Regions from separate parts of the Streptomyces sp. NBC_00631 genome, predicted to be linked through region 2. Evidence: riboswitches for the same ligand, from Rfam matches in the RefSeq annotation. Region 2 holds a riboswitch; the other holds the start of a gene.
The links. A riboswitch is a leader RNA that binds a small molecule or an ion and turns the genes downstream of it on or off. The one in region 2 is predicted to bind ZMP and ZTP.

Region 1 (15,507 bases), 5.8 Mb from region 2:
CCCCCATATGACGTTCGTCTCCTTTTTCTGTCCTGTGGTCTCGTCGTACTGGACTGCCCGATGCGCGGCTTTGGTTGTAGCCCGGGGCAGGCCGTGACGAAACGGTTAACTTCGCCGCCGCGACCGCCCTGCCGGCATCGGTCCACTTACCCGGAAGTGGACCGCGCCACAGCGTCGTGGCCGACCTAGTGTGCGGTTCATGCAGCCCGCACTCGCCGACGATCTCGCCCGGCTTCCCGAACTTCTCCAGTCCGCCCGCGACGTGGCCGCCCGCGCGGCGGCCGGGTCGGCCGAGCGGCCGGTGGCCGTGCCGGGGCCCGCACCCGCGCGGGCGCCGCTGCCCGAGCGGGGGGAGGGCGGTGACGGCGCGCTGGCCCGGTTCACCGAGCGGTGGGCGCCGGGTCTGTCCGCCTCGGCCGGGCCACGCTACCTCGGTTTCGTCACCGGCGGTGTGACGCCCGCCTCCCTGGCCGGCGACTGGCTGACCTCGGCCTATGACCAGAACCTGTCCGGCGACATCGGCTCCTGGGGTGCCGCCCTGGAGCGTGAGACCGTGGCCTGGCTGGCCGAGCTGTTCGGGCTGGGCGACCGGCACTCGGGGGCGTTTGTGACCGGGGCCACGATGTCGAACACGGTCGGTCTGGCGATCGCCCGTGCCTGGCTCGGCGAGCGGCTCGGGGTGGACGTCTCCAGGGCGGGCGCCGCCGCGCTCGGCCCCGTCGACGTACTGTCCGGCAGCCCACACTCCAGCGTCGGCAAGGCGCTGTCGGTGCTGGGCATCGGCCGGGACCGGCTGCGCCCGGTGCCGCTGCTGCCCGGCAACCGGGAGGCGGTGGACGTGACTGCGCTGGAGGCGGCGCTGGCCGGACTGGGCGGACGGCCCGCGATCGTCGTCGCCAACGCGGGCACGGTGAACACCGTCGACTTCGACGACCTGCGGGCGATCGCCGCCCTGAAGGACCGGTACGACTTCTGGCTGCACGTGGACGCCGCGTTCGGCGCCTTCGCCGCCCTCTCCCCCGCCCACGCCCCGCTCGTCGCCGGTCTCGACGCGGCCGACTCGGTCTGTGTGGACCTGCACAAGTGGCTCAACGTCCCCTACGACGCGGCGGTCCAGTTCACCCGCCGCCGCGACCTCCAGGTGGCCGTCTTCCACAACGAGTCCCCGTACCTGGGCCCGCCCACCGGCACCCCGGACTTCCTGCACCTCACCCCGGAGAACTCCCGGCGGATGCGGGCGCTGCCGGCGTGGTTCTCGCTGACGGCGTACGGCCGGGACGGGCACCGCGAGATCGTCGAGCGCAATGTCGCCGAGGCCCGCCGGCTCGGCGCCGGCATCGAGCAACTGCCCGCCCTGCGCCTGCTCGCCCCGGTCCGGCTCAACGTCGTCTGCTTCACCCTGGCCGACGACCCCACGCCGGCGCGGGTGGACGCCCTGGCCCGGGCGGTCACCGCGTCCGGGGAGGCGTTCGTGACGCCGACGGTCCACGGCGGGGTGCCGGCGCTGCGGGCGGCGTTGAGCAACTGGCGGACCACCGAGGCCGACACCCGGCGGGTGCTGGCCGTGCTCGCGACCGCCTCAGCGGCTCTCTGACCCGCGCCGGGCCTCCCGGTGCGGCCGCAGCGCCGCGTGGAATCCGCTGGGCACGGCGGTGAGTCCGCCGTCGACACGCAGGGTCGATGCTGACGATCGCACCCCGGCCGCGGGCGGCGAGGTGCGGAAGGGCGGCGCGGCAGCAGCGGTGGACGCCGGTGAGCGTGATGTCGAGGTCCAGGTCCCAGGCGTCGTCCGGCTGGTCCTCGAAGAGAGGGACGTCCGGGGTGCAGTGCGCGGCGCAGTTCACCCCGGACGTCCAGGCCGCCGAAGGCCACGACGGCACGGTCCACGGCCGCCTCCACGGAGCCCCGGTCGGCCACGTCGCAGGCGAACGCCTCGACCGCCAGCCCCCGTTCGCGCAGCGCGGCCGCCGTCCGCTCCGCCTCGGCCAGGTCCCGGTCGGCCGCCAGCACCCGGCCGCCCTCCTCGGCCAGCCGCCGGGCGACGGCCGCGCCGATGCCGCGGGCCCCGCCCGTGACGAGAACCCCGTATCCCGTGAAACGGTCGAGTCCGGTCATGACGACGACCGTACGGTCCGGACGATCAACAGGGCGGATACCGTGCGCACATGACCGCGTTCCTGCAGCAACTCCCGGCCCTGATAGGCGTCGTGATCGGGGCGCTCGGTTCGTACCTCGCGGTGGTGCGGGGGGACCGGGCGCGGTTCCGGCGAGAGCAGGAGGCGCGCTGGGAGGAGCGGCGGCTGGCGGTGTACAGCGACTATGCGCGGGCGCTGAAGAAAACGGTGAACCTCACCTACCGCGTCGCGGCCCATCTCGGCAACGACCCGCACCCGCACCCGATCTCCCCGGCCGAGGCCGAGCCGCAGCTGGCGGCGGCCACCGACGGCCGTGATCCGGCCGGGGAGGCGCTGATCATGCTGGGCAGCCGGGAGGTGGTGGAGCAGGCACGGGAGTGGGTGACCGCGGTGATGGCCATGGAGCGGTTCATGCGCTCCGGGACGGTCGACCCGGGCGCCTGGCAGGACCTGCTGGCACGGCAGCGGGCCTGCCGGGAGCGCTACTACACCGCCGTACGCGAGGATCTCGCGCTGCCTCCGGGGCACCCGGCGCTGTGGCCGACCCGGCCGGTGTCCGACGACTGAGGGCTGCCGGTTCCGCGGTGGCCGACGGCCGGCCTCCCGCGGACACCTGACATCACGTGGCGTCTGTCGGCTCAGTGCCCCCGGGCGATCCACTCCGCCAGGTGGGGCGCCTCGGCGCCGATGGTGGTGGGGTCGCCGTGCCCGGTCAGGACCTTCGTCTCGGGCGGGAGGGTGAGCAGCTTGTCCCGGATGGAGTCGATGATCGTCGGGAAGTGCGAGTACGACCGTCCGGTCGCGCCGGGGCCGCCCTGGAAGAGGGTGTCGCCGGTGAAGACGGCGCCCAGGCCGGGGTCGTGGAGGCAGACGGCGCCGGGCGCGTGGCCGGGCGTGTGCAGGACGGTCAGATCGGCGCCGGCGGCCTCGATGACCAGCCCGTCCGAGAGGTGGTTGTCGGGGTCGCGGTCGGGGTGGGTGAGCTTCCACAGCGGAAGGTCGTCGGGGTGCAGCCAGATCTTGGCGCCGGTGAGGTCCGCGAGGGCGGGCGCGGCGTCGATGTGGTCGTTGTGGGCGTGGGTGCAGACGATCGCCTTCAGGACGCGGTCGTCGACCGCCTCGGCGATGGCCTGGGCGTCGTGGGCGGCGTCGATGACGATCACTTCGCGTTCGTCGCCGACGATCCACACGTTGTTCTCGACGTCCCAGGTGCCGCCGTCGAGGGTGAACTGCCCGGAGGTGACGAGGCGTTCGATGCGCGTGGTCATCAGAGCACCACCACCGAACGCAGCACGTCGCCCTGGTGCATCCGCTCGAACGCCTTCTCCACCTCGTCGAGCTGGATGGTCTCGGTGACGAAGGCGTCCAGGGGCAGCCGCCCCTGCAGGTGCAGGTCGATCAGCATGGGGAAGTCCCGGGAGGGCAGGCAGTCGCCGTACCAGGACGACTTGAGAGCGCCGCCGCGCCCGAAGACGTCGAGGAGCGGCAGTTCGAGCTTCATCTCGGGGGTGGGCACGCCGACCAGGACGACAGTGCCGGCCAGGTCGCGGGCGTAGAAGGCCTGCCGGTAGGTCTCCGGACGGCCGACCGCCTCGATGACGACGTCGGCGCCGAAGCCGCCGGTCAGGTCGCGGATGGCCGCGACCGGGTCGCTCTGGCGCGAGTTGACGCTGTGGGTGGCGCCCAGGGAGCGGGCCGTCTCCAGCTTCCGGTCGTCGATGTCGACGGCGATGATCTTCGCGGCGCCCGCCAGCCGGGACCCGGCGATCGCGGCGTCGCCGACCCCGCCGCAGCCGATCACGGCGACCGAGTCGCCCCGGCCGACGTTGCCGGTGTTGATCGCGGCGCCGATGCCCGCCATCACCCCGCAGCCGAGCAGCCCGGCGACCGCCGGGGAGACGGCCGGGTCGACCTTGGTGCACTGCCCGGCGGCGACCAGCGTCTTGTCGGCGAACGCGCCGATCCCGAGCGCCGGGGAGAGCTCCTGGCCGGTCGAGGCGAGGGTCATCCTCTGCTTGGCGTTGTGGGTGTTGAAGCAGTACCAGGGCCGGCCGCGCAGACAGGCCCGGCAGCTCCCGCACACCGCCCGCCAGTTGAGGATCACGAAGTCACCGGGCGCGACATCCGTGACGCCCTCGCCGACCGACTCCACGACACCGGCGGCCTCGTGGCCGAGCAGGAAGGGGAAGTCGTCGGTGATACCGCCCTGTTTGTAGTGCAGGTCGGTGTGACAGACCCCGCAGGCCTGCACCTGTACGACGGCTTCGCCCGGCCCCGGGTCCGGCACCACGATCGTCTCGACCCGCACGGGCTCGTCCCTGCCCGGTGCGATCACGCCGCGTACTTCCTGCGCCATGGGCCTGCCCTCTCGTCGCTCTGCTGACGTGCTGTCTTCCGACCCTACGCGGGAACGATCAGCAAGGGCACGCATCGATCGATGCGGATCTTCCCGTACCTACGCCGTTCGCGTTGCCCACCACCGGTGCCAGATACGTGCCAGATACCCCCGGGGGTACCTCTGCTACGGTGGCACACATACCCCCGGGGGTAATTGACCGGGGATCGAGGAGAGGAGTGTGCTGCCATGTCCTTCGTCGACACCATCGAGGTGCCCGGACTGGGCAACCGCGGCTATCTGGCGGGCGGGGCGCACGGCGCCGTCGCGGTCGATCCGCCCCGGGACGTCGACCGGGTGCTGGCGGCCGTCGCCCGGCGCGGGGTGCGGCTCACCCATGTCGTGGAGACACATGTGCACAACGACTACGTCTCCGGCGGCCTTGAGCTGGCCCGGCTGACCGGGGCCGCATACGCGGTGCCGGCGGGGGCGCGGGTGGCGTACGAGCGGGTGCCGGTGGCGGACGGGGACGTGCTGGAGATCGAGGCCGGGCTCGCGCTGCGCGCGCTGGCCACCCCTGGGCACACCCCGCACCACACGTCGTACGTCCTGGAGGAGACCGGCCGCCCGGTGGCCGTCTTCACCGGCGGCTCGCTGCTGATCGGCACGGTCGGCCGGCCCGACCTGGTGGAGCCCCGGCTCACGGGTGAGCTGGCCCGGGCGCAGCACGCCTCGGCGCACCGGCTCGCCGCCGAGCTGCCGGACGAGACGGCGGTGCTGCCGACGCACGGCTTCGGCAGCTTCTGCTCGGCCGGGGACGCCACCGGCCGGGCCACCACCGTCGGCCGGGAGCGTGCGGTCAACGAGGCGCTGGTCAAGGACGTCGACACGTTCGTCGCCGAGCTGCTGGCCGGGCTCGACGACGTGCCGGCGTACTACGCGCACATGGCCCCGCTGAACTCCCGGGGTCCGGCACCCGTCGACCTCACGCCGCCACGCCCGGCGGACGCGGCTCAGATCGCGGCGCGGCTGGCCGCCGGGGAGTGGGTGGTGGACCTGCGCACCCGGGTGGCGTTCGCCGAGGGGCATGTGCCGGGCACGCTGAACTTCGAGGCCGACGGACAGCTCGCCACCTATCTGGCCTGGCTGCTGCCCTGGGGCAGGCCCGTCACGCTGCTCGCCGAGTCGGCCGCCCAGCTCGCCGCGGCCCAGCGGGAACTGACCCGGGTCGGCATCGACCGCCCGGCCGCGGCCGCCACCGGGACACCGGAGGCCTGGCTGCGCGCCGGCGACCGGCCGCGTTCCTTCCCGCGCGCCACGTTCGCGCAGCTGGCCGACCGCGGTACGGCGGACGTCGTCGTCCTGGACGTGCGCCGGGACACGGAGCGGGTCGGCGGCCACATCCGGGGTTCGCTCCACATACCCCTGCACCAGGTGCGTGCGCGGCTCGGCGAGATACCCGAGGGCACGGTGTGGGTGCACTGCGCCGGTGGGATGCGGGCGGCCGTCGCCGCCTCGCTCCTGGACGCGGCCGGGCGGGACGTGGTCGCCGTCGACGACGGGTTCGCCGCGGCGCGCGAGGCGGGGCTGCCGATGGCCCGGCTCACCCCCGCCGAGGCGCGGGAGCGCGCGGACGCCGGCGCCGTCCTCCTGGACGTCCGGGAGGCCGGTGAATGGTCGGCCGGTCACGCGCCGCGGGCCCTGCACGCCCCGCTGTCCGCGCTGGCGGCCGGGGCCCCGCTCCCGTCCGCCGCACAGGACCGTCCGATCGTCGTGATCTGCCGCTCGGGCAAGCGGTCGCGGGAGGCGGCGGCACTGCTCACGGCCCGTGGCCTGGACGCGGTGGACGTCGTGGGAGGCATGGGGGCCTGGAGCGCGGCGGGTCTCGCGGTGAGCACCGAGGGCACCCCGGAATGACCGTCCTCCTGCTCGCCCTGGGCGCCGGGGCCGTCACCGGTCTGGCGCTCGGCGCCCTGGGCGGGGGCGGCAGTGTGCTGGCCGTGCCCGCGTTGATCTATCTGCTCGGCTTCACCCCGGCCGCGGCCACCACCGCGAGCCTGGTCGTCGTCACGGTCACCTCCGCCACCGCGCTCGCCGCGCACGCCCGCGAGGGCACCGTGCGGTGGCGGTCCGGTGCGGTGTTCGCGGCGGCGGGCATCGGGCCCGCAGCGGTCGGCGGGCTGCTGTCCCGGTATCTTCCGGCGGCGCTGCTGACCGGGGCGTTCGCGGTGCTGGCCGCCGTGGCGGCGGTGCGCATGCTGCGGCCCGCGGCAACCTCGGCCGGCGGGCCGGGCCCCGTGCGGGCGTCCCGGGTCGCGGGGGCCGGGGCCGGTCTCGGCGCGGTGACCGGTGTGCTCGGCGTGGGCGGCGGGTTTCTCGCCGTGCCGTCCCTGGTGAACGTCGTGGGGCTGCGGATGCGGGCGGCGATCGGTACGAGCCTGCTGGTCATCACGATCAACTCGCTCACCGCGCTCGCGGCACGGTCCGGCTCGGCGATGGACGTCGAGTGGTCCACCGTGGGTCCGTTCGCCGCGACCGCGATCCTCGGTGCCTGGGACGGCAAACGGCTCGCGGCCAGGCTGTCCGCGGGCACGCTCCAACGGCTCTTCGCCTGCGCTCTGCTCGCGGTGGCCGCGTTCATGCTGGCCGACGCGGTCGGCTGACGCGCCGAGCGCTCCGCTGGAAGTGCCGCGACCTTCCGTCCGCCGACCGCGGCGCCGTTGTGGCCGGTCGCGCCCACGCGGCGGAGCCGCACAGGGACACAGCCCCGCGCCCCTTCGGGGCCCTGCCGAACCGCAGCGGACTTCGCCGGACCCACTCAGGCCAGCGACAGGAACAGCTTCTCCAGCCGGGCCTTCATCTGCTCGGTGGTCTCGCCGTCCGCGCCACCCCGTCCGGGATCGGCGATGCACTGCTGGAGCCCGGTCGCGATGATCGCGAAGCCCGCCCGGTCCAGGGCGCGCGAGGCGGCGGCGAGCTGCGTGACCACGTCCTCGCAGTCCCGGCCCTCCTCGATCATCTTGATCACTCCGGAGATCTGCCCCTGCGCCCGGCGCAGCCGGTTCAGCACCGACTTGAGTTCATCGCCCTCGAACTGAAGCTCCACGACCCACTCCTCACATACCCGTAGGGGTATTTTACCCCGCCCCCGGGCACCCCGTCGTTCAACACCTCCGGAAAGGATCGCACCACCATGACCAGCACTCCCCCGAGCCTCACCCCCGACCACGCCCTCGCCCGTCTCGCGGAGCTGACCGTCGTCGACGTCCGCACCCCGGGCGAGTACGCCTCCGGCCACATTCCCGGCGCCCACAACATCCCCCTGGACGCCCTGCGCCGGGCCCTGCCTGCGCTCCGCGCCGCGGACGGCGAACTCCTCCTGGTCTGCGCCTCCGGCGCCCGCGCCGAGAACGCACGGGCGGTCCTCGCCGAACACGGCATCGCGGCGGTCACCCTGACCGGCGGCACGAACGGCTGGGCCGGGCGCGGTCACGAACTGCGCCGCCCGCAGGGCGCGTCCCGCGCGACCTGGGCCATGGAGCGCCAGGTCCGCTTCACGGCCGGGACCGCCGTCCTCGCCGGACTGGCCCTCGGGCAGCTCCATCCGGCCTGGCTGCTGCTGTCCGCCGGCGTCGCGGGCGGCCTGGTGTTCTCGGCGCTCACCGACACCTGCGGAATGGCCGCGGTGCTGGCCAGGCTCCCGCACAACCGGCCGCGCCCGGCCGATCTGGACGCGACCCTGGCGAAGATCGGCTCCGCCCGCGGATGACCCGGCCCCGGGGCGTAAAGCAGCCGTCGTAGCCTGGGTGCGCCGCCCACCGCCCGGACGAGGAGCGCCGTGACCGCCGCAGACACAGTTCCGACGAGAGACGGGACCGGCCCCTCCGTGTTCCGGCTGCTGCTCTCCTATGTACGGCCGCACCGCTGGGCCCTGCTGGCCGGCGCGGTGCTCTCGCTGGTGACGGGCGCGACCGGGCTGCTGTTGCCGCTGGTGGCCCGGGGGCTGATCGACGACCTGTCCCACGACCGTTCCATCACCGGCAAGTTGCTCGCGATGGCGGGTCTGGTGGTCGGCAACGCCGGGGTGGGCGCGCTGGGTTCGTACGTCCTCAGGCGCACCGCCGAGTCGGTGGTGCTCGGGGCCCGGCGGACCCTGTCGTCGTATCTGCTCAGGCTGCGGATCACCGCCGTGGACCGCACCGAACCCGGTGACCTGATGGCGCGGATCACCTCGGACACCACCCTGCTGCGCGAGGTCACCACGGACTCGCTGGTCGCGCTCGGCACCGGCGGACTCACCCTGGTCGCCACCGTGGTGATGATGGGGGTGGTCGATCCCGTGCTGCTGGCCGTCACCCTCGTCGTGATCGCCGCGGCGGGCACGGTGCTGGGCATGATCGTGCCGCGCATCAACCGGGCGAGCCGCCGGGCGCAGGACGCGGTCGGGGTGATGGGGGCCTCGCTGGAACGGGTGCTGGGCGCGCTGCGCACGGTGAAGGCGTCGGGCGCCGAACACCGCGAGGAGCTGGCCCTGCACCAGGCGGCCGAGGAGTCCTGGCGGCAGAGCGTGCGGGCCGCCAAGTGGTCGGCGGCCGCGGGGAACACGGCGGGACTGGCGATGCAGCTGGCGTTCATCACGGTGCTCGCGGCGGGCGGAGCCCGGGTGGCGACCGGCGCGATCGGCGTGGGCACGCTGGTGGCGTTCCTGCTCTACGTCTTCTATCTGATGCAGCCGATCCAGCAGGTGGTCGGTGCGATCACCCAGTACCAGACCGGCGCCGGCGCGCTCGCCCGGATCCAGGAGGCGCTGCGGCTGCCCGCCGAACCCCCGTCCGCGCCGGCCGAGTTGCCGTCCGCGGGCGCCCGGCCGGCCGCCGTCGCCTTCACCGACGTGCGCTTCCGCTACGCCGACGACCTGCCGTACGTCCACCACGGCGTCAGCTTCGACATCCCCGCGGGGGGCATGACGGCGTTCGTCGGGCCGTCCGGCGCGGGCAAGACCACCGTGTTCTCGCTGATCGAGCGGTTCTACGACCCCGAGTCCGGCACGATCGCCGTGGACGGCCGCCCGGTCGCCGACTGGGAACTGCCGCTACTGCGCTCGGCCATCGGCTACGTCGAACAGGACGCGCCGGTGCTGTCGGGCACGCTCAAGGACAATCTGCTGCTCGGCAACCCGGAGGCGGACGAGGACGCGGTCGCGCGGGTGGTGAAGACGACCCGCCTCGACGGTCTGGTCGCCCGGCTGCCGCAGGGGCTTGAGACGCTGGTCGGCCATCGCGGGACCAAGCTGTCGGGTGGAGAGCGGCAACGGGTGGCGATCGCGCGGGCGTTGCTGCGCCGGCCCCGGCTGCTGCTCCTGGACGAGGCCACCTCGCAGCTGGACGCGGTGAACGAGGCGGCGCTGCGGGACACGGTCGCCGACGTGGCCCGGTCGACCACGGTGCTGGTGGTCGCGCACCGGCTGTCGACGGTGACCATGGCGGACCGGATCGTCGTCATGGACGCGGGCCGGGTCCGCGCCGTGGGCACGCACCGGGAGCTGGTGGCGGCGGATCCGCTGTACGCGGAGCTGGCGGCGACGCAGTTCCTGGCCTCCGAGCACTGAGCACCACGGCCCGGCACCGGGTGCGGCGGAGGGCCGCCCCGGTCCCGGGCCGGCCCTCGGGCTGCGGTCGGGGGTCAGTACTGGATGCCCGGCACCAGTCCCATGACCGGCGCGGCCAGGTCGGTGATCTGGTGCAGTTCGCCCAGCTTCTGGACTCCGTTCAGTCCCTGCACCTGGTCCGAGACCTTCGGGATCTCGTCCTGGTACGGCGCCGGGATGTCACTGCGGGCGAGCGAGTCGAGTACGCCGAGTGCGGTGAGCTTCCCGGGGTGCTGCGCGCTCGCGTCGGCCGCGTTCGCCAGCGGCGCGGCGAGGCCGGTGACCCCGACGGCGAGACCGACGGCGGCGACGATACGTCGTGTTGAGATCATGTCTTCAGCAACGGCCCCGGCGCCGGGCCGGACACGGGCAGCCGGTCCCCCTCACCCGTCAGGCGGAGTGCGCGGCCTGCGCTTGCCGAGCCCGGCGGGGCGGAGGACGCTCGATGTGAGGGGCTCACGCGGCCCGCTCCGCATCGGGTCGCGGGCTCCCGCAGGAGGTCACCATGGGCACCGCGACCGGTTCCACGTTCGACACCGACACGCTGCGCCGGGCCATAGAGGGGAACACCGGGAACAGCCTTCTGGCGCTCTACGCGGACGACGCGGAGATCCGCATCATCGACCGCAACACCCAGCCCAGCCACCCGAAGGTCCTGCACGGCCGCAAGGACATCGCCGCTCTGCTGGACGACGTCTACAGCCGCGACATGACGCACACACTGGACCAGTGCATCGTCCAGGGCGACAAGGCCGCCTACAGCGAGTCCTGCGAGTACGGGGACGGGGTCCGGGTGCTCGCCGAGTCGATGATCACGCTGCGCGACGGCAAGATCGCCGAGCAGATCATGATCCAGGCATGGGACGAGTAGTCGGGAGGATGGGACGCGTCCAGGTCAGCTCCCGGTTGACCTGGACCTTCTCGGCGCGGGCGGGGCTGGGGCACACCCGCCGCCCGCGGCCTCGGGCGTGCACCGCGCTGCTGCGTACCCTCCTGCGGACCGCGCACTGCCGCAGGAGGCGCCGAGCGTCTCGGTTACGCTGAAGGCGGGCCGTGACTGGCGCTGAGGTGGAGCACCACCGGGGAGCGGTCCGCACTGTCGATGCCGTGCGCCTGGGCGATCAAGGTCGAACCAGCTCAGGAGTTGCCGCATGACCCAGGCCCGCCTCATGGACGGAACCGCCGTCGCCCGCCGGATCGTCGAGGAGACCGCGAAGCAGGCCGCCGACCTCACCGCACGGACCGGTGTCACGCCGTGTCTGGCGACCGTGCTGGTCGGCGAGGACCCCGCCTCCGTCACCTACGTCCGGATGAAGCAGAACCGCAGCCGCAGGGCGGGCATCGCCTCGCGGCACGTGGCCCTGCCCGCCACCACGACCACCGATGAACTCGTGGCCGCACTGCGGGAGTTGTCCGCCGACCCCACGGTGCACGGCATTCTGCTCCAGCACCCGGTCGGCGAACACATCGACGAGCGGGCCGCGTTCGAGGCGATCGCGCCGGAGAAGGACGTGGACGGCGTGACCTTCGCGTCGTTCGCGACGATGAGCTTCGGCCTGCCGGGCTTCGTCTCCTGCACACCCGGCGGCATCCTGCGCCTGCTCGACGCCTATGACGTCGACCCGGCGGGGAAGAGGGCGGTGGTCGTGGGCCGCAGCGCGATCCTGGGCAAGCCGGCCGGCATGCTGCTGCTCGCCCGCGACGCCACCGTCACCTACTGCCACTCCCGCACCAGCGACCTCTCGGCGGCCGTCCGCGAGGCGGACATCGTGGTCGCCGCCGTCGGCCGGCCCCGGCTGATCCGGGGCCAGGACATCAAGCCGGGCGCGGTGGTCCTCGACGCCGGCTACAACGAGGGCAACGTCGGTGACGTCGACTTCGACACCGCCGTCGAGCGAGCCTCGCTGATCACGCCGGTGCCGGGCGGGGTCGGCCCGATGACCATCGCCGTGCTGCTGGAGCAGACGGTGACGGCGGCCGCCCGGCAGCTCGGGGCGTGAGGGTCAGCGCATCCAGGCGCGGTACTCCATGACGTCCCCGGCCCGCACCCCGTACTCCGGATCGTCCCGGGTGAACGTGGTCTCCAGGCCGAGTACGGTGCCGGTGGCCGGGTCCAGGATCAGCATCCGCCGTCCGCCGGTGCCCTCGTCGAGGACGTACGCCTGCCCGGTGCGGCCCAGCCGGTCGGTGACCTGGCCGGCGGGTCGCAGGCCCTTCGCGTCGGCGAGCAGCTCGGCCAGGGCCGCCGACTCACGTGCCCCGAGCGTCCAGTTGTCCAGCAACTCCTCGGTGGCATCGAGGAGTTGGGACGTGGTGAGGGAGCCGGTGCCGGTGTGGATCAGGTCGGTGAGGTAGGCGCGCAGATGTGCGGGGTCGTTCGGGGGTGTGGAAAGCGGCGGGGCGTCGCCCCACATCGGCGGGAACGTCTGCCGGCTGAGCACATGTCCGTCCTCGACCCGGCCCGTGTCGGTCAGGACGGGCCGGCCGGTGTGGTCCGGGTCGGTCGCCACGACCACCTCGGTGTGGGTGTCGTCCGCCCGCCAGCGCACCACGCGCTCCTCGGGCAGGGTGACCGGCGGCTTGTCGTCGCTCATGGCGAGGCTCCAGGACTGCACATGGGTGCCCTGGCGCAATACCGGGGAGCCGTCCGTCGCCGCCACCGCGGCGAGTTGCGCGACCTGGTCGAGCGATACGGCGACGGAGTGGGCGCGGACCGTCAGCGGCCGGGGCGCGGCGACGGCCGGGGTGCCCGACGGGCCGCCGAGCAGCACGGTCAGCACGGTGGCCGTGACGACGGCGGCCGCGGTCACTGCCCACAGCAGTCGCGGCCGGGACCAGGTCCGGCGGCCGGAGCGGGAGTCGTGCAGCAGCCGGTTGAGCTGCCGTTCGGCGGTGTGGTCGAGCGGGCCGTCACCGAAGTGGGCGCCGTCGGCGGGCACCGGGTCGGCGGCGCGCAGCAGGTCGATTTCGTCAGCCATGGCGGTGGTCCTCGGGAAGAGCCTCGGCGGCGGGGGGTCGCAGTCGGTCGATCTCGGCTCTGAGCCGGCGGCGGGCCCGGTGCAGCCGCATCGCCGCCGCCCGTTTCCCGCAGCCCAGGGCGACGGCGACCTCGTCGGCGTCGAGTTCCTCCCACGCGGTCAGCCGCAGCACCTCCTGGTCGGCCGGGGACAGCCGGGCCAGCGCCTCGTGCACCCAGGCGCCGGGCCGCTCGCTGCCGGGGCTCTGCACGACGTGCCGGCCGTGCGCGGTGTCGTCGTTGCCCAGCCGGTCCACCAGCCGGCGCCGGCGCCCGTAGCCGCGTACCGCGTTGGCGAGGCAGTTGCGTGCCACGCCGTACAGCCAGGGCAGCGGGGCCGCGGGCAGGTCGGCGCGGCGGCGCCAGGCCACCGTGAACACCTCCGCCACCACTTCCTCCACCTCACCGGTCCGCCCGTCCAGTCGCCGCGCGACATAGCGGCTGACCGCCCAGTAGTGCTCGCGATAGGCAGCGGCGAAGATCTCGTCGTTGCTCATGTCCCGTCCGTGTCCGGCACCACCCCGATCGTCACACCCTTCTCCGTGACGCTCGTCGCATCGGTCGAGTGTGACCGGTGCGCACGGCCCGGACACAGGCGGGGCATGAGGAACCTCAAGTGGCTGACGACCACGGATCACAAGACGATCGGGACGCTGTACCTGGTCACGGCGTTCTCGTTCTTCTGCGTGGGCGGGGTGATGGCCCTGCTGATGCGCGCCGAGCTCGCTCGCCCCGGTCTGCAGATCATGTCGAACGAGCAGTTCAACCAGGCGTTCACCATGCACGGGACGATCATGCTGCTGATGTTCGCCACCCCGCTCTTCGCGGGCTTCGCGAACTGGATCATGCCGCTCCAGATCGGCGCCCCGGACGTGGCCTTCCCACGGCTGAACATGCTGGCCTACTGGCTCTACCTGCTCGGTTCGACCATCGCGGTGGGCGGCTTCCTCACCCCGCAGGGCGCGGCCGACTTCGGCTGGTTCGCCTATGCCCCCCTCTCGGACGCGGTCCGCTCGCCGGGCGTCGGCGCCGACATGTGGATCATGGGTCTGGCCCTCTCCGGCTTCGGCACCATCCTCGGCGCGGTCAACTTCATCACCACGATCATCTGCATGCGCGCGCCCGGCATGACCATGTTCCGCATGCCGATCTTCGTCTGGAACGTCCTGCTCACCGCGCTGCTGGTGCTGCTCGCCTTCCCGGTCCTGGCGGCGGCCCTGTTCGCGCTGGAGGCGGACCGCAAGTTCGGCGCCCACGTCTTCGACGCGGCCAACGGCGGGGCGCTGCTCTGGCAGCACCTGTTCTGGTTCTTCGGCCACCCGGAGGTCTACATCATCGCGCTGCCGTTCTTCGGCATCATCAGCGAGGTCATCCCGGTCTTCTCGCGCAAGCCGATGTTCGGCTACATGGGTCTGGTCGCCGCGACGATCTCGATCGCCGGTCTGTCCGTGACGGTGTGGGCGCACCACATGTACGTCACCGGCGGCGTCCTCCTTCCCTTCTTCTCCTTCATGACCTTCCTGATCGCCGTCCCGACGGGAGTGAAGTTCTTCAACTGGATCGGCACGATGTGGCAGGGCTCGCTGTCCTTCGAGACGCCCATGCTCTGGACCACGGGCTTCCTCGTGACCTTCGTCTTCGGCGGCCTGACCGGTGTGATGCTCGCGTCCCCGCCGATCGACTTCCACGTCTCCGACTCGTACTTCGTGGTCGCCCACTTCCACTACGTGGTCTTCGGTACGGTCGTCTTCGCGATGTTCGCAGGCTTCCACTTCTGGTGGCCGAAGATGACGGGCAAGATGCTCGACGAGCGGCTCGGCAAGATCACCTTCTGGACGCTCTTCATCGGATTCCACGGCACGTTCCTGGTCCAGCACTGGCTGGGCGCCGAGGGCATGCAGCGCCGGATCTCCGACTACCTTGCGGTGGAGGGCTTCGCCACCCTCAACACGGTCTCGACGATCTTCTCGTTCCTGCTGGGCTCGTCGCTGCTCCCGTTCTTCTACAACGTCTGGAAGACGGCCAAGTACGGGGAGAAGGTCGAGTCGGACGACCCGTGGGGATACGGCCGTTCGCTGGAGTGGGCGACGTCGTGCCCGCCGCCGCGCCACAACTTCGTGTCCCTGCCGCGGATCCGCAGCGAGTCACCCGCGTTCGATCTGCACCATTCCACCGTGGAGCGGGAGTTGAGCACGCGATGACGGCACGGGAGGAGGAACGCGCACTGGTCGGCCAGGTCGAGGGACATCTGCTGCTGGCGGCGACGCGCGAGGAGGGGCGCCGGGCAGCGGCTCGGCTGGCAGACCGCATCGGCTGGCTCACGGACACCCAACGGGCGGATCTCGAAGCCCATTTCGAGGCCGAATACCTGAGC
Region 2 (15,507 bases):
GTGCAGAGTCGTTTCAGCAGCCCCCTCCGGCCGCCGTGCCTCGGCGGCCCCCTGCGCGGCGGCGTGCGCGGTCTCAGTCACGTCCGCCTCCGCTCATCCAGCGCGCCCCGGCTCGGGCGGTGAGCGCCCCCAGGGCCGCGCCGGCCGCCACGTCCGTCGGGAAGTGCACGCCGACGACCAGCCGGGACAGGCACATGGCGGCCGCGAGAGGGGCGAGGGCGGGCACCCCCAGCGCCCCGAAGGCGACGGCGGCGGCCGTGGCGGAGGTGGCGTGCGAGCTGGGGAAGGAGTGCCGGCCCGCGGTGCGCATCCGGGGCCGGACATGCGCGGGGCGGGCCCGGCGCACGACCCGTTTGACGCCCATACTGCCGAGGTGCGCGCCCGCGACCAGCGCCGTGCCGCGCAGCCAGGCGCCGCGCCGCGCGCCGTCCACGGCGGCCCCGGCGAGGCCCGCCGCGAGCCAGAGCGCGCCGTGCTCACCGGCGAGGGAGAGACCGCGCGCGGCCGACGCGACGCGTGGATCGGCGCCGCAGGCGTGCAGCGCGGAAAGGATCCGGTGGTCCATGTCGTCCATTGGACTCACTGTTCACCTTCACCCCGCCAAAGCTACGACCATATGGAGCGACATTCGGATAATCACCCGTTTCGAGGAGTCGGGTGATCTTCCGTAACCAATCCCCTATGGCTCACATAACACCCATACGGCAGCGATACGGTCGTCCTCATGCCTGGAAAGCCTGAAGGGCCCGCAGGTCCCGCCGCGCCCGAGACCACCGTCCCGGTCACCGGCTGGGGCCGCACCGCCCCCACCGCCGCCCGTCTGATCCGCCCCCGGACCTACCAGGAGGCGGCGGACGCGATCCGGAACTGCGGGGCGCGCGGCGGTATCGCACGGGGTCTCGGACGGGCCTACGGCGACGCGGCGCAGAACGCCGGCGGCGCCGTGCTCGACATGACGGGCCTCGACCGCATCCACGCCATCGACGCCGACGGCGGCACCGTGCTGTGCGACGCCGGGGTCTCGTTGCACCGCCTGATGGAGGTGCTGCTGCCGCTCGGCTGGTTCGTCCCGGTGACCCCGGGGACCCGCCAGGTGACGGTGGGAGGCGCGATCGGCGCCGACATCCACGGCAAGAACCACCATGTCTCGGGATCGTTCTCCCGTCACGTGCTGTCCTTCGAACTCCTCACCGCCGACGGCCAGGTCCGCACGGTGAGCCGCGGCACCCCGCTGTTCGACGCGACGGCCGGCGGCATGGGTCTGACCGGAGTGATCCTCACGGCGACCGTCCGCCTCCTCCCCGTCGAGACGTCGTACATGTGCGTCGACACCGAACGCGCCACCGACCTCGACGACCTGATGGCCCGCCTGACCGCGGCCGACCACCGCTACCGCTACTCGGTCGCCTGGATCGACCTGCTCGCACGCGGGGCGACGACCGGACGCGCGGTGCTCACCCGGGCCGACCACGCGCCCCGGGAGGCGCTCGGCGAGCACACCCGCGCCGCGCGCGCCCCGCTGGCCTTCCACCCCCGCCAGCTCCCGGCCGCCCCCGCCCATGTCCCCGACGGCCTCCTGGGCCGCACCACCGTCGGCCTCTTCAACGAGCTCTGGTACCGCAAGGCTCCCCGCGCGCGAGTCGGGCAACTCCAGCGCATCTCCGCCTTCTTCCACCCTCTGGACGGCGTCCCGCACTGGAACCGCGTCTACGGCCGGGCCGGCTTCGTCCAGTACCAGTTCGTCGTCGGCCACGGCCAGGAGGCCGCCCTGCGCCGGATCGTGGCCCGGATCTCCGAGCGCCGCTGCCCGTCCTTCCTGGCCGTCCTCAAACGCTTCGGCGACGCCGACCCCGGCTGGCTCTCCTTCCCCGTGCCCGGCTGGACCCTCGCCCTGGACATCCCGGCCGCCCTCCCCGGCCTCGGCGCCTTCCTCGACGAACTGGACGAGGAGGTCGCGGGCGCCGGCGGCCGCGTCTACCTCGCCAAGGACGCCCGGCTCCGCCCCGAACTGCTCACGGCGATGTACCCCCGCCTCGACGAGTTCCGCTCCCTGCGGGCCGAGTTGGACCCGCGCGGGGTGTTCGTCTCCGACCTGTCCCGCCGCCTCGGTCTCTAGTCCCCCAGCCCTCAGGAGTTGCAGTGAAGGACGCCTTCGGAATGCCCCAGTCCCTGCTCGTCCTCGGCGGTACGTCGGAGATCGCGCTGGCCACCGCGCGCCGGCTGGTCGCCCGCCGCACCCGCACGGTCTGGCTGGCCGGCCGCCCCTCCCCCGCGCTCGACCAGGCCGCCGAGCAACTGCGCGCCCTCGGTCCCGACGTCCACACCGTCCCCTTCGACGCGCTCGACCCCGAGTCCCACGAGACGGCCCTCGGCAAGGTCTTCGCCAACGGCGACGTCGACCTGGTCCTGCTCGCCTTCGGCATCCTCGGCGACCAGGCCACCGACGAGCGGGAGCCGGTGAACGCCGTGCGCGTCGCCCAGACCAACTACACGGGAGCCGTCTCGGCGGGCCTGGTCAGCGCCCGGGCCCTGCAGACGCAGGGCCACGGCTCCCTGGTGGTCCTCTCCTCGGTCGCCGGCGAACGCGCCCGCCGCTCCAACTTCATCTACGGCTCCAGCAAGGCGGGCCTGGACGCCTTCACGCAGGGACTGGGCGACGCGCTGCACGGCACGGGCGTGCACGTGATGGTCGTACGGCCGGGGTTCGTCCGGACGAAGATGACGCGGGGCCTGGAGGAAGCCCCGCTCGCCACGACTCCGGAGGCGGTGGCGACGGCCATCGAGGTGGGCCTGCGGCGACGGTCGGAGGTGGTGTGGGTGCCGGGGGCCCTGAGGGTGGTGATGTCGGCACTACGGCACGCACCGCGGGGCCTGTTCCGGAGACTACCGATCTGAAGCGCCCCTTCAGGGGCGCGGGGCTGTGTTCGACATGCGGCTGCCGCCGCGTGGGCGCGAGCCACCACACACGACCCGCGGCCTACCGACTGGCGATACTCCCCCGCTCCACATGCCCCACCTGAGGAGGAACGACAGAGCCCCCGAAAGCGTAGTCACGCAGTCTCCGCCACACCCCGTCCGCACCCTGCTCGTACAACGCGAACCCCATACAGGACCACTCGGCCTCGAAGTCCGCCAACTCGGCGAACGCCCGGTCCATGGCGGCCTCGTCGATCCCATGAGCGACGGTCACATGCGGGTGGTACGGGAACTGCAGCTCCCTGGCCAGCGGCCCCGACCCGTCCCGCACCCGTGCCTGAAGCCACGCGCAGTCGTCCGCGCCCTGGACGATCCTGACGTACACCACGGGCGACAACGGCCGGAACGTGCCGGTCCCGCACAGCCGCATCGGGAACGGCCGCCCCACCGCGGCGACCTCGCCGAGGTACGCCTCCACGGCCGCCAACTCCCCGTCGGCGATCTCCGTAGGAGGCAGCAGGGTCACGTGCGTGGGGATGCCGTGGGCCGCGGCGTCGCCGAAGCCCACGCGCCGCTCCTGGAGCAGGCTGCCATGAGGCTCCGGGACCGCGATCGACACGCCGATCGTTACGGTCCCCACGTCGTCTCCCGTCGGTCGTGATGGGCGGAGGCATGTCGGGTTCGTACCCGGCCGTCCGGCTATCGACTGTACGGCCACGGCCGCCACCCGGGCAGCCGTGGCCGAAGTGATGTGCAGCGCTTCGCCTCGCTCAGTGCTTGGCGGGCAGGAAACCGACCCTGTCGTAGGCCTGGGCCAGCGTCTCGGCGGCGACGGCACGCGCCTTCTCCGCGCCCTTGGCCAGGATCGAGTCGAGGGTCTCCGAGTCGTCCAGGTACTGCTGGGTGCGCTCCCGGAACGGGGTGACGAAGTCGACCATGATCTCGGCGAGGTCGGTCTTGAGCGCGCCGTACATCTTGCCCTCGTACTCCTGCTCCAGCTCGGCGATCGACTTGCCGGTGAGGGTGGAGTGGATGGTGAGCAGGTTGGAGACGCCCGGCTTGTTCTCGGTGTCGTAGCGGATCACGGTGTCCGTGTCGGTGACCGCGCTCTTGACCTTCTTCGCGGTCGCCTTCGGGTCGTCGAGGAGGTTGATGAGGCCCTTCGGCGTGGACGCCGACTTGCTCATCTTGATCGCCGGGTCCTGGAGGTCGTAGATCTTCGCCGTCTCCCTGAGGATGTACGGCTTCGGGATGGTGAAGGTCTCGCCGAACCGGCCGTTGAAGCGCTCGGCGAGGTCACGGGTGAGCTCGACGTGCTGGCGCTGGTCCTCGCCGACCGGCACCTCGTGGGCCTGGTAGAGCAGGATGTCGGCGACCTGGAGGATGGGGTACGTGAACAGGCCGACGCTCGCGCGGTCCGTGCCCTGCTTGGCCGCCTTGTCCTTGAACTGGGTCATGCGGCTGGCCTCGCCGAAGCCGGTGAGGCAGTTCATGACCCAGGCGAGCTGGGCGTGCTCGGGCACGTGGCTCTGCACGAAGAGGGTGCAGCGGTCCGGGTCCAGGCCGGCCGCGAGCAGCTGGGCGGTGGCGAGCCGGGTGTTGGCGCGCAGGTCGGCGGGGTCCTGCGGGACCGTGATCGCGTGCAGGTCGACGACCATGTAGAAGGCGTCGTGGGTCTCCTGGAGGGCTACCCACTGGCGGACGGCGCCGAGGTAGTTGCCGAGGTGGAACGAGCCGGCGGTGGGCTGGATGCCGGAGAGCACGCGGGGTCGATCAGAGGCCATGTTCACCATTCTCTCAGAGGGTGAGGGTGGGAATGGCCCGTCGGGTGGGGGTGGTTTCGGGGCGCGGGGGACCGCGGGCCCGGTGGGGGCTTGTCGCGCCCCGCGGCGGAGCCGCACATGAACGCGGCCCCGCCCCCGAAGGGGCGCGCTGCCCCTTACCGGGATCGATCAGCCGAGGTCGATCTCCGGGTAGAGCGGGAAGCCGGCGACCAGGTCGGTCGCGCGCTGGGCGATCTCCGTCGAGACCTTCTCGTCCAGGACGTGGGAGGCCTTGCTCGGCGCGCCGGACTTCGTGGTGCCCGGCTCGGTCGCGGTGAGGACGCGGTCGATCAGGCCGGCGACCTCGTCCATCTCGGCCGTGCCGAGGCCACGGGTGGTGAGCGCCGGGGTGCCGATACGGATGCCGGAGGTGTACCAGGCGCCGTTCGGGTCGGCGGGGATCGCGTTGCGGTTCGTGACGATGCCCGAGTCGAGGAGGGCGGACTCGGCCTGGCGGCCGGTGAGGCCGTAGGACGTCTCGACGTCGATCAGGTTGAGGTGGTTGTCGGTGCCGCCGGTGACCAGGGTGGCGCCCCGGCGCGTCAGGCCCTCGGCCAGCGCGCGGGAGTTGTCGACGATGCGTTGCGCGTAGTCCTGGAACGCGGGCCGGCGGGCCTCGGCGAGGGCGACGGCCTTGGCGGCCATGACGTGCGGGAGCGGACCGCCGAGGACCATCGGGCAGCCGCGGTCGACCTGGTCCTTGAGGGAGTCGTCGCACAGGACCATGCCGCCGCGCGGGCCGCGCAGCGACTTGTGCGTGGTCGTGGTCACGATCTGGGCGTGCGGGACCGGGTCGAAGTCGCCGGTCAGGACCTTGCCGGCGACCAGGCCCGCGAAGTGCGCCATGTCGACCATGAGGGTCGCGCCGACCTCGTCGGCGATCTCGCGCATGATCCGGAAGTTCACCAGCCGGGGGTACGCCGAGTAGCCGGCGACGATGATCAGCGGCTTGAAGTCACGGGCCTGGGCGCGCAGCGCGTCGTAGTCGATCAGGCCGGTGGCGGGGTCGGTGCCGTAGGAGCGCTGGTCGAACATCTTGCCGGAGATGTTGGGCCGGAAGCCGTGGGTGAGGTGGCCGCCCGCGTCCAGGGACATGCCGAGCATCCGCTGGTTGCCGAAGGCCTGGCGCAGCTCGGCCCAGTCGGCCTCGGAGAGGTCGTTGATCTGGCGGGCGCCGGTCTTCTGCAGGAAGGGGACCTCGACGCGGTCGGCGAGGACGGCCCAGAAGGCGACCAGGTTGGCGTCGATGCCGGAGTGCGGCTGGACGTAGGCGTGCCGGGCGCCGAACAGCTCACGGGCGTGCTCGGCGGCGAGCGCCTCGACGGTGTCGACGTTGCGGCAGCCGGCGTAGAAGCGGCGGCCGACGGTGCCCTCGGCGTACTTGTCGCTGAACCAGTTGCCCATCGCGAGCAGGGTCGCCGGGGAGGCGTAGTTCTCGGAGGCGATCAGCTTGAGCATCTCGCGCTGGTCGGCGACCTCCTGGCCGATGGCGTCGGCGACCCGCGGCTCGACGGCACGGATCACGTCGAGGGCGGCACGGTAGGCCTTGGACTCGGTGGACAGGGGCGCGGACGTGTCAGACATTCGGGACCTCCGGACATGGCGTTCGGCATTCACGGTTCGGCCCAGGCGCACGGCACTCGGTCACAACGCGGGCCGCTCCCCGATGGTCGGTCCCATCCCAGCGCGCCAGTCACGGCCCGCAGGTCACATTACCGGCCACGCCGGGCCCGAGGGCCGTGGCGTCCACCAGTCGGGCAGGGTCAGAGGGTAGGAAAGGGGGCAATCCCGCCGCGTTCCCTGGAGCCGCAGTGACCAGTACGGAAGCCCTCATCGCCGCCGCCGACGCGCACAGCGCGCACAACTACCACCCGCTGCCGGTGGTGATCGCGACGGCCGAGGGCGCCTGGATGACGGATGTCGAGGGGCGCCGGTACCTGGACTTCCTGGCCGGCTACTCGGCGCTGAACTTCGGGCACGGCCACCCGCGGCTGGTCGCGGCGGCGAAGGCGCAGCTGGAGCGGGTGACGCTGACGTCCCGGGCGTTCCACCACGACCGGTTCGCCGCGTTTTGCACCCGGCTGGCCGAGCTGTGCGGGATGGAGATGGTGCTGCCGATGAACACGGGGGTGGAGGCCGTGGAGACGGCGGTGAAGACCGCCCGGAAGTGGGGGTACCGGGTCAAGGGCGTCCCGGCGGAGATGGCGAAGGTGGTCGTCGCCGGCGGGAACTTCCACGGGCGTACCACGACCGTGATCAGCTTCTCGACCGATCCGGAGGCCCGCGCGGACTTCGGGCCGTACACGCCCGGCTTCGAGATCGTGCCGTACGGGGACCTGACGGCGATGCGGGCGGCGGTGACCGAGAACACGGTCGCGGTGCTGCTGGAGCCGATCCAGGGCGAGTCGGGGGTCGTGGTGCCGCCGGCGGGCTATCTGGCGGGGGTGCGGGAGCTGACCCGGGAGCGCGGGGTGCTGTTCGTCGCGGACGAGATCCAGTCGGGGCTGGGACGGACCGGGCGGACCTTCGCGTGCGAGCACGAGGGGGTCGTACCGGATATGTACGTCCTCGGGAAGGCACTGGGGGGCGGGGTGCTGCCGGTGTCGGCGGTGGTGGCGAACGCGGAGGTGCTCGGGGTGTTCCGGCCCGGGGAGCACGGGTCCACCTTCGGGGGGAATCCGCTGGCCTGTGCGGTGGCTCTTGAGGTGATCGCCATGCTGCGGACCGGGGAGTTCCAGGAGCGGGCGGCCGAGTTGGGGGAACTGCTGCACCGGCGGCTGGCGGAGATGAAGGGGAGCGGACGGGTGACGGCGGTACGGGGGCGCGGGCTGTGGGCGGGGGTGGACGTGCATCCGCGGGTGGGGTCGGGGCGGGCGGTGGCGGAACGGCTGATGGAGCGGGGGGTGCTGGTGAAGGACGCGCACGGGGTGACGGTGCGGGTGGCCCCGCCGCTGGTGGTGGAGGAGGAGGACCTGGAGTGGGGGGTCGAGCAGTTGTGGGGGGTTTTGAGTGCGTAGAGGGGTGCCGCCTGAGGCCGTCCGCGACTGCGGGTGGTGGGGGGGGTCGCGCCCACGCGGCGGTAGCCGCACATTCATTACAGCCCCACGCCCCTAGGCCGGCAGGATCACGTGCGGCAGGAAGCGGGCGTAGTCGTCCGTCACCAGGCCCTGGGACTCGCGGATGCCCAGGCCCGCCGCCTCCTCGCCCACCACCCATGCGCCCAGCACCACGTGGTTGCCGTCGAAGTCGGGCAGCGGGGCCAACTCCTGGTAGCAACAGGGCTCTTCCCGTACGACGGGCTCGGCGCCCGGTGCGTGCCACCGCACGCCCGCCCCCTCCCTGCCCAGCAGCGGCTTGCTCACGTACCCGTGCGTGGTCGCGAGCTCTCTCGGTCCGTCGAGGTATGCCGGAAGCAGGTTCGGGTGGCCCGGATACAGCTCCCAGAGGACCGCCAGCAGGGCCTTGTTGCTCAGGAGCATCTTCCAGGCGGGCTCGATCCACATGGTTGTGCCGGTGCCGCCGCCGTGGTCCACGGTGTCGAGGACGTGGCCGGCGAAGGGGTCGGTCGTGAGCCACTCCCACGGGTAGAGCTTGAAGCAGGCCCGGATGAAGCGGAGCCGGTTGTCGACGAAGCGGCCGGTGAGGGTGTCCCAGCCGATCTCCTCCATGGAGATCCAGTCGGTGGCGAGACCCGCCTGTTCCGCCGTTTCCTTGAGGTACGCGACCGTCATCAGGTCCTCGCCGAGTTCGTCGGCGCAGGAGTGGGCGAAGTGCAGCGGGGCGCCGGGCGGGAGGAGCCGGCCCTGCTTCCGCCAGGCGGCGACCAGGCGTTCGTGAAGGCTGTTCCACTGGTCGGCGCCCGGGAAGCGGTCCGCCATCCAGAACCACTGCGCCGACGCGGCCTCCACGAGGGAGGTGGGGGTGTCGGCGTTGTACTCCAGGAGCTTCGCCGGGCCCGCGCCGTCGTAGCGGAGGTCGAAGCGGCCGTAGAGGGAGGGGAGTTCGGCTCGGCGGTGCCAGGACTCGGTCACGGCCGCCGCCACCCGCGGGTCGGTGATGCCCAGGTCGGCGAAGCGGTTGTGCGTGACCATGTGGTCCGCCGCCGTCAGGCACATCGCGTGCAGTTCCTCGACGGTCTCCTCCAGCGTCTCCACCTCGTCGAGGGTGAAGGCGTAGTAGGCGCTCTCGTCCCAGTACGGGCGCAGTTCGCCGTCGGGGTGGCGGGTGAGGGGGTAGATCAGCCCCTGGTGTTCGACGGTCCGCTGCCAGTCGGGGCGGGGTTCGGCCGTGCGGCGTTCCACGGCGCGGTCAGCCGCCGGAGCTGCCGTGGCCGCTGCCGAAGCCGCCCCGCTTGACGCTGTGGCCGCCGCCGGACGAGCCGCCCGAACCGCTGCGCGGCTTGGTGAAGGAGCCGTCGCTGACCCAGCCGCTCTTCTTCTTGCCGCCGTAGTAGTAGCCGGCGTCGACGGCGGACTTGGCGGAGGTGCAGTTCTTGTCGGCGACGACCCGGTAGCCCTTGGCGGCGGTGTAGCTGTCGCGGTCGACGCAGCGCTTGTCCGGATCGGCGGAGCAGGCGGTCAGGGCGGCGGCCAGCAGGCCCATGCCGCCGAGGACGACCGTGCCCGAGCGCAGTTGCCGGCGTGCGTCCGCCATGTTGGTGCTCCCCCGTGCGATGCGATGTTCGGCGACAGCTTAGACGAGCGGTTTCGAGCCACCGCAGCAGCCAGACTTGTCATGTCCAGGTAAGAAAACAATGTGAAGCCGCCGGGGATCCTGTCCGCGCCCCGCGCCCCCGGGTACCGTCCAGCCTGCCCACAGGTGAACGATCAACCTCGGATTCTACGCGCGCAGAACCCTCCATGACCAGCGCATCCGGTCATGGACGACCGACGCACCACCCGCACCGCCATCCCTCTCGCACCCCCCACCGATGGAGGAATGACAGATGCCCGGCTTCGCCGCCTCGCGCCGCAAACTCACCACGGCCCTGACCGTCCTCGGCCTGCTCACGGCCGGTGCCGCCGTCCAGGCCACCCACGCCGCCACCCCCGCCCACGCGGCCACCACCTACAACGTCCTCTTCGACGACGGCCACGCCGAGGAGGCCGGCAACGCGGACTGGATCATCTCCACCAGCAAGCCCGACCCGCTCACCCAGGACTCCTCCCCGTCCTCGGACAAGGACTGGACCGGCGCGCTGTCGTCGTGGGGCATCGCCCTGCAGAAGACGGGCGACTACAGCCTGAAGACCGCCACCAGCGCGCTGGCGTACGGCGGCTCGTCCTCGACCGACCTGTCCAAGTTCGACGCCCTCGTCCTGCCCGAGCCCAACACCAGGTTCACCACCGCCGAGAAGACGGCGATCATGAACTTCGTGAAGGCCGGCGGCGGGCTGTTCATGATCTCCGACCACACCGGCGCCGACCGCAACAACGACGGTTACGACGCGGTCGAGATCCTCAACGACCTGATGACGAACAACAGCGTGGACTCGACCGACCCGTTCGGCTTCTCCATCGACTCGCTCGACATCAGCTCCGGCTACCCGAAGGCCATCAGCGACAGCGGCAACGCGGTGCTGCACGGCGGCTTCGGCACGGTCACCAAGAGCCTGATCGCCGACGGGACGACGGCGACCCTCAAGCCCGCCGACAACGCGAACGTCAAGGGCCTGGTGTACCGCAGCGGTTACTCCGGCAACACCGGCGCCTTCTTCGCCACCAGCACCTTCGGCAGCGGCCGGGTCGCCTTCTGGGGCGACAGCTCCCCGATCGACGACGGCACCGGCCAGTCCGGCAACACGCTGTACGACGGCTGGAACGACAGCGGCGCCACCAACGCCGCCCTCGCCCTCAACGCCACCGCCTGGCTGGCCGGCGCCAGCTGACGTCAAGGGAGTCCAAGGCTCCAGGCGCACGGGGGGCGCATGGGGAGGGAGCGGGTCCGGGTCGTGCCGGGCCCGCTTCTTACTTTCCCGCCGATCACCGCACGCTCCCCTCCCCTACAGTCCCTTTGTGCTCTTCGGAATGGTGTGCGCCCTCGCGGCGGCGATCTGCTTCGGTACGGCGACGGTCCTGCAGGCGATGGCCGCGCGGGCGGCCGGTGACGGTGCCGGCGGGGAGGCCGCGCTGCTGCTGCGGGCCGTGCGGCAGTGGCGGTATGTCGTCGGGCTCGGGCTGGACGGACTGGGGTTCGTGTTCCAGATCCTGGCGCTGCGGTCGCTGCCCATCTACGCGGTGAGCGCGGCCCTGGCGTCCTCGCTCGCGGTGACCGCGGTGGTCGCGGCACGGCTGCTGCGGGTGCGGCTGAGCGGGATGGAGTGGGCCGCGGTGGGGGTGGTGTGCGCGGGGCTCGCGATGCTGGGGCTGGCGTCGGGTCCCGAGGGGGACCGGGCCGGGTCGACGACGTTGAAGTGGGTGATGCTGGGGACGGCCGTGGGGGTGCTGCTGCTCGGCCTGGCCGGCGGGCGGCTGACCGGGCGGGGACGGGCCCTGGTGCTCGGTCTGGGGGCGGGATTCGGGTTCGGGGTGGTGGAGGTGTCGGTGCGGCTGATCGACACCCTGCGCCCTGCCGAGCTGCTCACCAACCCCGCGACCTATGCGCTGCTGACCGGTGGCGGCGGCGCCTTCATGCTGCTGACCTCGGCCCTGCAGCGCGGCTCGGTGACCACGGCGACGGCCGGCATGGTCATCGGGGAGACGATCGGCCCGGCCGCGGTGGGGGTGGTGTGGCTCGGGGACCGCACCCGGGAGGGGCTGGCCTGGCTCGCGGTGCTCGGGTTCGCGGTGGCCGTGGCGGGGGCGCTGGCGCTGGGACGGTTCGGGGAGGCGCCGGTCACCGCCGAGGAGGAGTGAGCGGCCGACGCGGTTGTCGAGGCGGGCGTCTCCGCCGCGTCCCCCATGGAGACGAAGTCCCGTCCCTGCCCGCGCAGACCGCCCGGGCGGGCGACCCGGGCGACCTGGCGGCACGACGGCGACGTGAGGCAGGGCCGGCCGTGCCACCGGGAGGGGCTGCTCCGTCGCCCTGTCCGGTGCCCGGCGTCTACCGGTGCGTGCGGAGTCCGTCGAGGACGAGCGCGAGCATGCGGGGAGCCCGGTCTTCAGGGGTGGACGCAGCGCGCCAGAGGGCGCCGGTCAGTTGGAGAAAGTCGCCGGGATCGGCGTCCTCGCGGATGGTGCCGTCTTCTTTGCCGGCGTCGAGGAGTTGTGTGAGGGCGGCGATGACGGGGCCGTAGCTCTGCTCGGTGATCGCCTGGTGCGCGCCGGCGCTGAGGGCGTCACCGAGGCCGTGCTTTCTGCGCATGGCCTCGACGAGGTCGGTCGTCCAGCGGCGGAGCGCCTCAAGTGGCGGCATCCGGGCCAACAGGTCGGGCACGGTGCCGGTGATGCGCGTCATCTCTTCCTGGTAGACGGCCAGGACCAGCGCCTCGCGGGTGGGGAAGTTGCGGTACAGGGTGCCCGCGCCGACGCCTGCGCGCTGGGCGACCCGGTTCATCGAGACACCGCCGTCCTCGGCGAACGCCTCGCGGGCGGCCGCGACGATGCGTGCCCGGTTCTCGCGGGCATCTGAACGGACCACAGGACCTCACTTGCTAAGTGGAGAGTTCTCCACTACGTTATCCGGAGAGTTCTCCACTTATTTTAGAGGGGCATCATGCAGTACATCAAGCTCGGCACGACAGGGATGGACGTGTCACCGATCGCGATCGGCGCGATGACCTACGGCGAGCCCGGCCGCGGACACCCCGTCTGGTCGAAGGGCGAACAGGACGCGCGACCGCTCATCCGGCACGCGGTGGAGGCGGGGATCAACTTCTTCGACACCGCGAACATGTACTCGAACGGTTCCAGCGAGGAGATCCTCGGCCGGGCGCTCAGGGACTTCGCCGACCGTGACGCCGTGGTGATCGCGACGAAGCTGCGCCACCCCATGCGGCTGGGACCGAACGGACGGGGGCTGTCGCGCAAGGCGATCATGACGGAGGTCGACCATTCGCTGCGCCGTCTCGGTACCGACTACATCGACCTCTACCAGATCCACCGCAACGACAACTCCACCCCGTGGGAGGAGACGCTTGAGGCGCTCAGCGACCTCGTGAAGGCCGGCAAGGTGCGCTACCTCGGTGCCTCGTCCATGCACGCGTGGGAGTTCGCGAAGGCCCTGCACCTGCAGAGGCACAACGGCTGGGCGCGGTTCGTGTCCATGCAGGACCACTACAACCTCCTCGCCCGCGAGGAGGAGCGCGAGATGATCCCGCTGTGCCTGGACGAGGGCATCGGCACGGTCGTCTGGTCGCCGTTGGCCCGCGGCCGCCTCACCCGCGCGTGGAACGACGCCCGTTCGACGGCGCGCTCCGAGACGGACGGCGCGTATGCGGACCTGCTCTACGCCCCCGAGCAGGAGGCGTCCAACCGCGCGATCATCGACGCGGTCGGGCGGGTGGCGGACGCTCACGGCGTCAGCCGTGCGCAGGTCGCACTCGCCTGGCTGCGACGCCGGCCGGTCGTCACCGCGCCGCTGGTCGGCGCCGGCTCGATCCGGCAGATCGACGAGGCCGTGGCCTCCCTCGATGTCGAACTCACCGACGACGAGATGCGCGCCCTTGAGGCCCCCTACACCCCGCGGCACGACTGGCAGGGCGTCTCGGACGAAGCCGAGATGGAAGCCATCCGCGAGCGCGTTCCCGGAATGGCTCTGGCATGAACCCGGTACTGGTCACCGGAGGGACGGGATTCATCGGGAGCTGGTGCGTCCTCGCCCTGCTCGACGCCGGGCACCCCGTGCGCACCACAGTCCGCGACCTGCGGCGCGAACCGGCACTGCGCTCCTGGCTGCAGGCGGCCGCGCCGTTCGACGACGACCGGCTCACGGTCGTACGCGCCGACCTCGAACGCCCCGACGGCTGGGACGATGCCGTCGCCGGCTGCGACTTCGTCCTTCACGTCGCCTCGCCGACCCTGCGTCACATGCCGGCCGGCGACGAGCTGGTGGTCCCGGCCCGGGAAGGCGTCCTGCGGGTGCTGCGCGCCGCCCACCGCGCCGGCGTGCGGCGGGCCGTCCTGACCAGCGCCTTCGGCGCCATCGGGATCGGGCACCCCCGGCGCACGACCCCTTTCACCGAGGAGGACTGGACCGACCTCGACAGCGACATCCCGCCCTACCAGCGGTCCAAGACGCTCGCCGAGCGCGCCGCCTGGCAGTTCGTCGAAGGCGAAGGCGCTGGTCTGGAACTGGCCGCGGTTCATCCCGTGGGGGTCCTTGGACCACTGCTCGGCCCGGACGACCCCCCATCCCTGCGTCTCGTGCGCAGAATGCTCGAAGGACGGGTTCCCGCGTGCCCTCCCTTCGGGATGGGCTTCGTCGACGTGCGCGACGTCGCGGATCTGCACCTGCGCGCGATGACCGATCCGGCGGCCGCCGGCGAGCGCTTCCTCGCCATCGCCGGGCACAGCCTGCGCGTCGTCGAGATCGCGCGCATTCTGCGGGACCGCCTGGGTGAGCGCGCCGCGAACGCCCCGACCCGTGAACTGCCCGTATGGCTCGCGCGCACGCTGGGCGTCGTCAACCCGGAACTGCGGCTGCTGCGGCACCAGCTCGGCCGGGATCTCGACGCCACCAGCGCCAAGGCGGAACGGCTTCTCGGGTGGCGGGCGCGTCCCGTCGAGGACACCATCGCGGAGACCGCCGAGAGCCTCCTCGCCCACGGCATCGGGACCTGACCGGCTCGTGCCGTCGGTCCCGCGACCACGCCGGCGTCCGGTCCGGGGGCGCCCGCCTGCCCGGCGGGTGAGCGGGACGGGAGGCTCCGGTCCGGCACGGCAACCCGCTCCGCCCTGCGCCGTCGGGCTACCCGGCGCGAGGCGTGGGGGCAGGCCCCCCAGGAGGTGAGGGCGCGCCCCGGCCGCAGCGCTCACCCCATCGCGGTCGTGATCCCGTCCCACAGGCGGGACCTCGCCTCCAGGGCGACCAGGACGGTCTCGGTGGCCTCGTGCCAGCGCCGGTCGTCCGTGCCGCACAGGTCGGCCACCATCTGGAGGGCCATGGGGGTGTGTTCCTCGCCGTCGACCTCGATGTGGCGGGCGAGGTAGTCCCGGAAGAGCGGGAAGCGGTCGGTGCCCTCCTCCCTGATGACCTGGTCGAACATGTCCGGGATCAGGTCCTCGCGGGAGAAGGCGAAGGCGGCGGCCCGGCAGTGCAGCGGGCGGTCGGCGATGATGCCGAAGGTCGTGCGCACGAACGCGGCCGCCGGCACCGGGACCTGGGCCACGCGCAGGGCCGCCGGCACGTCGTGGCCCTCGGCGAGGAGCGCGACGAAGGTGTCGACGGGGGCGGTGTCGGCGGCCGCCTCGGTCATGGCCGCGCGGTACAGCTCGAAGTGGCTGGTGAAGCCGCCGTTCAGCTCGTCGCTCTCCTCGACCAGCGTGATGTCGTTGATGAGTCGGCGGGCGACGGCGGAGCCGCGCGGGACCCAGGGGACGTCCACACAGGTCAGCTCCCGCTGGAGCGACTTCAGCAGGGACATGAAGTCCCAGACGGCGAACACGTGGTGGGCCATGAAAATGGCCAGGTGCTCCCGGTCGGATATCCGCTGGTAAAGCGGGTGTGCAGTCACTTCTTTTCGCGCCGGTTCGATCACGGAACGCGCCTGATCGATTGCCTGTCGACCCTCTTCGGTCAAATTCCAGACGTACCTCGACATGGCGGCCTCCTTCGTTCTTGGACGGCGATCGTGCGCCCTTCGCGACCGACCCGGCAACCACTTTCCGGA

Region 1: it holds a riboswitch for ZMP and ZTP, as region 2 does, so the genes downstream of both, OHB00_RS04930 (bifunctional 5,10-methylenetetrahydrofolate dehydrogenase/5,10-methenyltetrahydrofolate cyclohydrolase) here and OHB00_RS31560 (glycine hydroxymethyltransferase) in region 2, are expected to answer to the same signal.

What each region holds. Positions count from the first base shown of each region.
Region 1 is NZ_CP107734.1:1,036,850-1,052,356, forward strand. Features, by position in the region: gene OHB00_RS04865 (L,D-transpeptidase family protein) at 1-7, opposite strand, end outside; gene OHB00_RS04870 (pyridoxal phosphate-dependent decarboxylase family protein) at 200-1,594, shown strand; partial or broken gene OHB00_RS04875 (SDR family NAD(P)-dependent oxidoreductase) at 1,680-2,115, opposite strand; gene OHB00_RS04880 (hypothetical protein) at 2,166-2,702, shown strand; gene OHB00_RS04885 (MBL fold metallo-hydrolase) at 2,774-3,403, opposite strand; gene OHB00_RS04890 (S-(hydroxymethyl)mycothiol dehydrogenase) at 3,403-4,491, opposite strand; gene OHB00_RS04895 (rhodanese-like domain-containing protein) at 4,720-6,387, shown strand; gene OHB00_RS04900 (sulfite exporter TauE/SafE family protein) at 6,384-7,133, shown strand; gene OHB00_RS04905 (metal-sensitive transcriptional regulator) at 7,289-7,576, opposite strand; gene OHB00_RS04910 (rhodanese-like domain-containing protein) at 7,664-8,239, shown strand; gene OHB00_RS04915 (ABC transporter ATP-binding protein) at 8,309-10,078, shown strand; gene OHB00_RS04920 (hypothetical protein) at 10,153-10,449, opposite strand; gene OHB00_RS04925 (nuclear transport factor 2 family protein) at 10,623-10,988, shown strand; ZMP/ZTP riboswitch at 11,161-11,243, shown strand; gene OHB00_RS04930 (bifunctional 5,10-methylenetetrahydrofolate dehydrogenase/5,10-methenyltetrahydrofolate cyclohydrolase) at 11,269-12,117, shown strand; gene OHB00_RS04935 (CU044_5270 family protein) at 12,121-13,095, opposite strand; gene OHB00_RS04940 (RNA polymerase sigma factor) at 13,088-13,630, opposite strand; gene ctaD (cytochrome c oxidase subunit I) at 13,736-15,334, shown strand; gene OHB00_RS04950 (hypothetical protein) at 15,331-15,507, shown strand, end outside.
Region 2 is NZ_CP107734.1:6,836,125-6,851,631, reverse strand. Features, by position in the region: gene OHB00_RS31590 (decaprenyl-phosphate phosphoribosyltransferase) at 1-81, opposite strand, end outside; gene OHB00_RS31585 (phosphatase PAP2 family protein) at 74-574, opposite strand; gene OHB00_RS31580 (FAD-binding protein) at 725-2,116, shown strand; gene OHB00_RS31575 (decaprenylphospho-beta-D-erythro-pentofuranosid-2-ulose 2-reductase) at 2,140-2,895, shown strand; gene OHB00_RS31570 (2'-5' RNA ligase family protein) at 2,978-3,556, opposite strand; gene trpS (tryptophan--tRNA ligase) at 3,687-4,700, opposite strand; gene OHB00_RS31560 (glycine hydroxymethyltransferase) at 4,869-6,323, opposite strand; ZMP/ZTP riboswitch at 6,356-6,446, opposite strand; gene rocD (ornithine--oxo-acid transaminase) at 6,551-7,756, shown strand; gene OHB00_RS31550 (glutathionylspermidine synthase family protein) at 7,850-9,040, opposite strand; gene OHB00_RS31545 (hypothetical protein) at 9,048-9,392, opposite strand; partial or broken gene OHB00_RS31540 (hydrolase) at 9,685-10,623, shown strand; gene OHB00_RS31535 (DMT family transporter) at 10,766-11,593, shown strand; gene OHB00_RS31530 (TetR/AcrR family transcriptional regulator) at 11,781-12,317, opposite strand; gene OHB00_RS31525 (aldo/keto reductase) at 12,393-13,442, shown strand; gene OHB00_RS31520 (SDR family oxidoreductase) at 13,439-14,458, shown strand; gene OHB00_RS31515 (DUF3050 domain-containing protein) at 14,650-15,351, opposite strand.